One region of the Rhizobium sp. P44RR-XXIV genome, then DNA from elsewhere that is predicted to be linked to it. Evidence: riboswitches for the same ligand, from Rfam matches in the RefSeq annotation. Region 1 holds a riboswitch; the other holds the start of a gene.
The links. A riboswitch is a leader RNA that binds a small molecule or an ion and turns the genes downstream of it on or off. The one in region 1 is predicted to bind cobalamin.
Positions count from the first base shown of each region.

Region 1 (3,554 bases):
GGCCGGCTGACAGAACCTGAGGCGATATCAAGGCGAGCAAGCCGACGAACAGGCCGCCAAGCGCCGGGCGGAAGGGCGGCGCGATGGAACTCTTGCGCGCCAGTTCCTCAACCCAGGCAACGCCCTGCATGATCAGGATGCCGATGCCGGCGCAGAAGGCGCCGAGTAAGACAGCAGGCAGGTAATCCGCCGGCACGATTGCGCCGAAATGGCCGATATCGATGGCAAAATCGTCGCCGGCGAGCAGCCTTGCGATCATCGTCGATATCAGGGCGGAGACAACGACAGGCGTCAGGGTCAGGATGGAATAGGTGCCGATGATCAGCTCGAAGGCATAGAAGGCGCCGGTCAAGGGGGCGTTGAAGGCGGCGGCGATGGCGCCGGCCGCACCGCAGCCGACAAGCATACGCAAGTCCGCGCGGCGCATCTGCATCTTGTAGCCGAACTTCGAGGCGATGCCGGCGGCAAGCTGCGTATAGCCGGCCTCAAGCCCGACAGAGGCGCCGAAGCCGTTCGAAATCAGGTTCTGCACGGCGACGATGATGCTATCGGTGAGCGACATGCGCCCGCCATGCAGCGCATTGGCTTCGATCGGGTCGACCATCGGTTTTTTGCGGGTGCGGGACAGAATGTAGAGCAATATGCCGAGAATGATGCCGCCTGCCACCGGTGCTATCAGCAACACCGACTTGTCGGGTATAGCCACTGCCGCCGAGCTTAGGCGTTCATAATCCGTAATCCCGTAGATGAGGCTGTGCAGCTTGCGGGAGACGAAGCTCATGGCCGTCACGGCGCAGCCGGATACGACGCCTACGAGCGCGCCGGCGAAAACGAGTCCTAACTCACCACGACGCAGTAATGCTCTAAATCGACCAAGATCGAATAGGGCCGAGAACACGCCGAGGCGACGGGGTTGGAATTTCTGCAACATTGGGAGCGGACGACACGTTTCTTCTAGAAGATGAGGGCTTAACCTCTATAAACTCCTAACATCAAAGAAATGCGGCAAAAAGACCGGCGTTTTCAGTGATTATGCGGCAAGTTCGCGGCTGGAACATGCAATGTCGCATCCATGTCGTTGATTGACTTGAACTAAGTGAAAGCCTAATCATTGCCGGCATAACGAATGGTTCCTGAGCGGCGATCTGCCGCATGGGATGAAAAGGGAATGTGACGGGACGGACCCAAGCCGGGCGTTCTCATCACAGCCGACCCCGCGACTGTAGAGCGGTCAGGGTCTTTCGTCCGGTTTGATGGCCATCCCGCCGATGGTTCGCATGGTGCGAACAGGTGGAGCAACGTCAAGCCGGAAAAGCCACTGGTGTGGCATCATGATCTACCGGGGTTGGACGCCTCTATTGTCTACGAATCGTCCGCCTTTTCATGATGTCTTGCCGGGAAGGCGAGAAAGATCCGCTGGTGTACGATCGGGGGCGACCGGTTTCGGTCCGCCCCCGTCGCACCACTATCCGCGAGCCAGGAGACCTGCCATACGTGCCGGGCGCAGAGCCTTTCCAGGGACATTGGTTCCGCTGCCAGCACGGAGGTTGTCATGGCGAGAAACGAGTTTTGGGCGTGCAGTCGCCCCTTTTTCGGATTTGGCCGGATTCCGCCTTTGCCCGCTGCTGCGAGCGAGAACAACGCATGTCCGCTTTGAATTCCCAAGCCACATTCGTCCTCGGCGGCGCGCGCTCCGGCAAATCGCGATTCGCTGAAACGCTGGTTTCGGACACCGGGCTGGAGCGCCACTACGTGGCGACAGGGCAGGCTTGGGATGACGAGATGCGCGATCGGATCGCGCAGCATCGCGCCGACCGTGGCGATCTCTGGCAGACGCATGAGGAGCCGGTCAATCTTGTCGCGCGGCTGGCCGCGATCGACGCCGACGGTCGCGCCGTGCTGGTGGATTGCCTGACGCTCTGGGTCACCAATTTGATGATGGCCGAGCGGGATATGGCAACCGAGTTTGCCGCTCTTACCGAATTTTTGCCGAAGGCACGATCGCGGCTCGTTCTCGTCTCCAACGAGGTCGGGCTCGGAATCGTGCCCGAAAATCGCATGGCGCGCGAATTTCGCGATCATGCCGGCCGACTGCACCAGATGGTCGCGGCGGCGAGTGCCGAAGTTTATTTTATCGCAGCGGGATTGCCGCTGAAAATGAAGGGTTGATCCATATGAACCAGGAAAAGATTCCCGCCACCGTCATCACCGGCTTTCTGGGAGCCGGCAAGACGACGATGATCCGCAATCTCTTGCAGAATGCAGGCGGCAAGAAGATTGCCCTCATCATCAACGAATTCGGTGATCTCGGTGTCGATGGCGATGTGCTCAAGGGCTGCGGCGCGGAGAATTGCACGGAAGACGATATTATCGAGCTAACCAACGGCTGCATCTGCTGCACCGTCGCCGACGATTTCATCCCGACTATGACGAAGCTGCTCGAGCGCGAATCCCGCCCAGACCATATCGTTATCGAGACGTCGGGTCTGGCACTGCCGCAGCCGCTGGTCGCCGCCTTCAACTGGCCTGATATCCGCACCCACGTCACCGTCGATGGCGTCATCACCGTGGTCGATAGCGCCGCTGTGGCCGCCGGCCGCTTTGCCGATGATCACGATGCTGTCGAAGCCCGCCGCGTCGAAGACGATTCGCTCGATCACGAAAGCCCGATCGAGGAACTGTTCGAGGATCAGCTGACCTGCGCCGATCTCATCGTGCTCAACAAGACCGACCTGATCGATGTCGCCGGCCTCGGCCGCGTTCGTGCCGAAGTCGCGTCACGCACCGTCCGCAAGCCGACGATCATCGAGGCGAAGAATGGCGATGTGCCAGCTGCAATCCTGCTCGGCCTCGGCATCGGTACGGAAGGCGATATTGCCAACCGCAAATCGCACCATGAGCTGGAGCATGAAGACGGAACGCCGCACGATCACGACGAGTTCGACAGCTTCGTCGTCGAACTCGGCCCCATTGCCGATCCGGTTGCCTTCACCGAAGCGCTGAAGGACGTGATTTCCGAACATGACGTCCTGCGCCTCAAGGGCTTCGTTGACGTGCCCGGCAAGCCGATGCGCCTGCAGTTACAGGCCGTCGGCAGCCGCATCGATACCTATTTCGATCGTGCCTGGGCGCTCGGCGAGGCTCGCGCCACGCGCCTGGTCGTCATCGGCCTGCATGAGATGGACGAAGGGATCGTGCGCAAGGCGATCGAGGCCCTGGTCTAAGGCAAAGCCATGCATCTCCTGCTAGCCCAGAAGGGAACGATCAGCGACGGTGAGGAGGCGATCGATCTCGGCCAAACGCCAGGTGATATCCTTTTCCTGTCGGCCGCCGATACCGAGCTCGCGGCGATTGCCGCGGCGCACGGGCAGGGTGGCCGTTCCCTGAGGCTTGCGAGCCTGATGAGCCTCAAGCATCCGATGTCGGTCGACACCTATATCGACCGGACAGCGCGGCATGCGAAGCTGATCATCGTGCGGGCACTGGGAGGTGCAAGCTATTTCCATTATGCGCTGGAGGCACTGCATGCCTGCGCCGCGCGCTACGGCGCGGCG
Region 1 covers NZ_MPVZ02000028.1:484,219-487,772, forward strand. Annotated here, with positions in the region: gene BSK43_RS19445 (chloride channel protein) at 1-931, opposite strand, end outside; cobalamin riboswitch at 1,111-1,508, shown strand; gene cobU (bifunctional adenosylcobinamide kinase/adenosylcobinamide-phosphate guanylyltransferase) at 1,645-2,169, shown strand; gene cobW (cobalamin biosynthesis protein CobW) at 2,175-3,224, shown strand; partial or broken gene cobN (cobaltochelatase subunit CobN) at 3,234-3,554, shown strand, end outside.

Region 2 (3,554 bases), on a different contig from region 1:
TTCATAATCGACATAGCTCAGCGTGCCCTTGGCATGCGCCGAGCGAGCCCTGCGAACTTCCGGCGTCTGCGGGAAGGAGCCGATCGTCGTGGTCGGGAAGAGCGGCAGCTTGATCGTTTCCGCCTGCACCGACCGGCGTTTGGCGAAGGCGCTCTTGCGCTGTTTCATCGCGACATCGACCCCGGCAAGACGGCCGCGCACCAACGGGTCGGTCACTTTCGGCGAGGAGGCGCGTGCGGTGATGGCCCTGGATGCGGCTTCGACTTCCACTGAGACGGCAGCCTTTCCTTCGGCAAGGCCACGGCCGAGCGTCGCAAGCTCACCGAGCTTCTGGGTGGCGAATGCCAGCCAGCTCTTGAGGTCGGCATCGAGCGCCGTCTCAAGCTCCAGATCGATCGGAACATGCAGCAGCGAGCAAGATGCCGCCACCTCAACGCCTTCGACACCGCGAGCCGCCGCGACAGGCTGAAGGCGGTTAATGATCGAGGCCAGATCCGCCCTCCAGATGTTGCGGCCATCGATGATACCGAGCGACAGAACCTGATCCTTGCGAACGGCCTTCGCGACGTCATCGATTTGGCCCGGTGCACGCGTCAGGTCGACATGGACACCGGCAATCGGCAACTCGGCGATGGCAGCCAGATTGTCGGCAAGGCCGCCGAAATAGGTCGTCAGCATGATCTTCAGATCCGGCGCCGCCTCGGTCAACGCCTTGTAGGCGACCGAGAAGGCATGGCGCTCGCCCTCGGTCAGATCGAGAACGGCGATCGGCTCGTCGATCTGCACCCAGTCGGCACCGGCAGCGCTCAGCCGGCGCAGCAGTTCCTCGTAGACCGGAAGCAGTTTCGGCAGCAGGCCCAGCGGCTTGAAGGTTGCCGAGCGAGCCTTGGCGAGTTTCAGGAAGGTGACCGGTCCGAGAATGACCGGGCGGGTGTGAATACCGAGCGCCTTTGCCTCGAGGAAGTGATCGACAGGCTTCTGCGAGGTCAGCGTGAAGTCCTGGTCTTCGGCAACCTCGGGCACCATGTAGTGATAATTGGTGTCGAACCACTTGGTCATCTCAAGCGCCGGGACGCCCTGGCCGTGATGCGTATGGCCGCAATCGGCATGGCCGTCGCCCTGGCTGCCGCGCGCCATGGCAAAGTAAAGCGAAAGCGGCGCGTCGCCGCCCTTCCAGCCGTACACGGAGGGAATGGCGCCGACCATGACGGCGGTGTCGAGGACGTGATCGTAGAAGGAGAAATCGTTGGAAGGGATGCGGGTGATACCGCTATCGCGCTGAAGCGACCAGTTTTCAGCCCGGAGCTTGCTTGCGGTTTCGATGAGTTCGCTCTCGGGAATTTTTCCGGACCAGTAGGCTTCGAGCGCGAATTTCAGCTCGCGATGGCGACCGATACGCGGAAAGCCAAGAGAAGCGACTGGGACAGTTTTGGTTGGCATAGTCATACCCCATTGGTTGTGGGGGCATGGGTCAAGCGGACGCGTGCGGACGCGGCCAATATCGGCCAGCCGCAGCAACCACCGGGACACCCCGCCCGTGGACGTTATTTTGTTGTGGCAGGTCTCCTGGCTTGCGGGTCGTCGCCTTTGTCCGTCTTCCCAAGGCTCATCGCCTCAGTGACATGAATGGACATTGGCTCGCCGCTCACAGTTGCGGGGGCAGCCCCGGAATAGCCGATCTCTCGGCGCACCGGATTCCCTCTTAGCTCTGGAGCGAATAGATTGCCCCAGAGAACCATAACGCTAGGGATTTCGCACCAAGCGCACAAAATTGTCAATAGATATAAACAAATCTTTATATGTTTATTTGCTCCGGCTGCTCTCTCTAATCCAACCGGAAGCTAACCCGGATCATCGCGGCTGCGAGGTTGGTTCAAGGACCGGCCTGACCGCATCCACTGGATTTCGTTGCGGAAAATGGGTGGGGGTCCATGGCCGCATGCAGGTCAGAATAAAGCGCCGATAAACGAGGGTTCGAAGCTTGTTCCGCAGATTGGCATTCTTCCGCTGCGCCCTGGCAATAGGCCCGTGCGACTGGAGCTGAATGGCGGCAAAGCCCGCTGCCGACAGTAGCGGGGTCAATTCTTCCGAACGCAGGCCGCTGCCAAAAGGCAAGGCCTCCATGATGCGAGAATGGCGGCTGCTGAGAGCCCCGTCATAGTTCTGGTCAGCGCCGATAAAGCGGTCGATCAGCGAAATCAGCAGCCTTGCAATGTAGCCGCTCGGCTTCGGCTTGGCCCAATCGCCATCGAAGATTACAAGACGCCCGCCGGGCTTGAGCAGCCGAAACCATTCCTTGAGGGTTTCTTCCGGCTGCGTCAGCGTCCAGACAAGATGCCGGCAGACGATTGCATCATAGGCCGCATCCGGCTCCATAGTCTGTTCGGCATCGGCCAGCAGGAACCGAAGACGCGGCTTGCCCGCATGTTTCTTGCGCGCGACGGCCAGCATCGCTTCGGAAAAATCCAGCGCCGTCACCTCGTGACCGAGATCATGGATCAGCCGCGTCACCTCACCGGTGCCGCAGGCAAGCTCCAGAACACGCTTTGGCTGGGAGCCAAGCGCTGCGCGGATCGGCTTCTGCCAGGCGTCTGCCTCGGGGCCGGGTGCTATCCTGTGGCCGAAAGCAAGATCGAAGGTCTCCGATCGCTTCGACCAATAGTCCCTGATTTCTTCCTTGAGGTGGAAATTGGCACCGTCCATCAGATCAGCCCGCCATATATTGAATGTTGCAGCGACCGTGGACGGCGGACTTCTGGACATGGGCGCGTACGCCGAAGACCCGCTCGATCAGCTCCTGCGTCAAGACTTCCTCCGGCGGTCCGGCAGCCACCACCTCACCCTTCTGCAGCACGGCGAGACTGTCGCAGAACATCGCCGCCAGATTGAGATCGTGCAACGCGACGATGGAGGTCACGTCGAGCTTGGAAACCAGGCCCAGAATGTCGAGCTGATGCTGGATATCGAGATGGTTCGTCGGCTCATCGAGCAGCAATTCGCTCGGGGTCTGTGCCAGCGCCCGGGCAATATGAACACGCTGCCGCTCGCCGCCCGACAAGGTTTGCCAAAGCTGCCCGGCTCGATCCCTCATGCCGACGCGGGCAAGCGCATCGAAGACCGCAATATCGTCGCCAGCGCTCCAGGAGGAAAGCGGGCCGCGATGCGGTGTCCGCCCAAGACGCACGACATCGATGACCGTCACCTGCATGTCCGTCGTTGCCTGCTGCTCCACCAGCGCGACACGGCGGGCGATATCGCCACGCGAAATGGAGGCTATGTCGTCGCCACCGAGACGGATGACGCCGCTCTTCACCTTGCGGAGCCGGCAGATCAGCCGCAGAAGGCTAGATTTGCCGGAGCCGTTCGGCCCGAGGAGACCCAGCACCTTTCCCTTTTCCACCGTCAGGCTGATGCCGTTGACGATCAGCGTGTTGCCGGCGGCAAAAGTCACCTTGTCGACCGCGATGCTCATGCCGTCCTCCGGGCGCGATAAAGAATGATGGCGAAGGCCGGAGCGCCGAACAGCGCGGTCACTACACCGATCGGCAGGATCT
Region 2 covers NZ_MPVZ02000029.1:1,540,151-1,543,704, forward strand. Annotated here, with positions in the region: gene metE (5-methyltetrahydropteroyltriglutamate--homocysteine S-methyltransferase) at 1-1,440, opposite strand, end outside; cobalamin riboswitch at 1,539-1,755, opposite strand; gene BSK43_RS33020 (methyltransferase domain-containing protein) at 1,852-2,703, opposite strand; gene BSK43_RS33025 (ABC transporter ATP-binding protein) at 2,708-3,472, opposite strand; gene BSK43_RS33030 (iron ABC transporter permease) at 3,469-3,554, opposite strand, start outside.
Region 2: linked by a shared signal. The riboswitch ahead of metE (5-methyltetrahydropteroyltriglutamate--homocysteine S-methyltransferase) and the one ahead of cobU (bifunctional adenosylcobinamide kinase/adenosylcobinamide-phosphate guanylyltransferase) in region 1 are both predicted to bind cobalamin.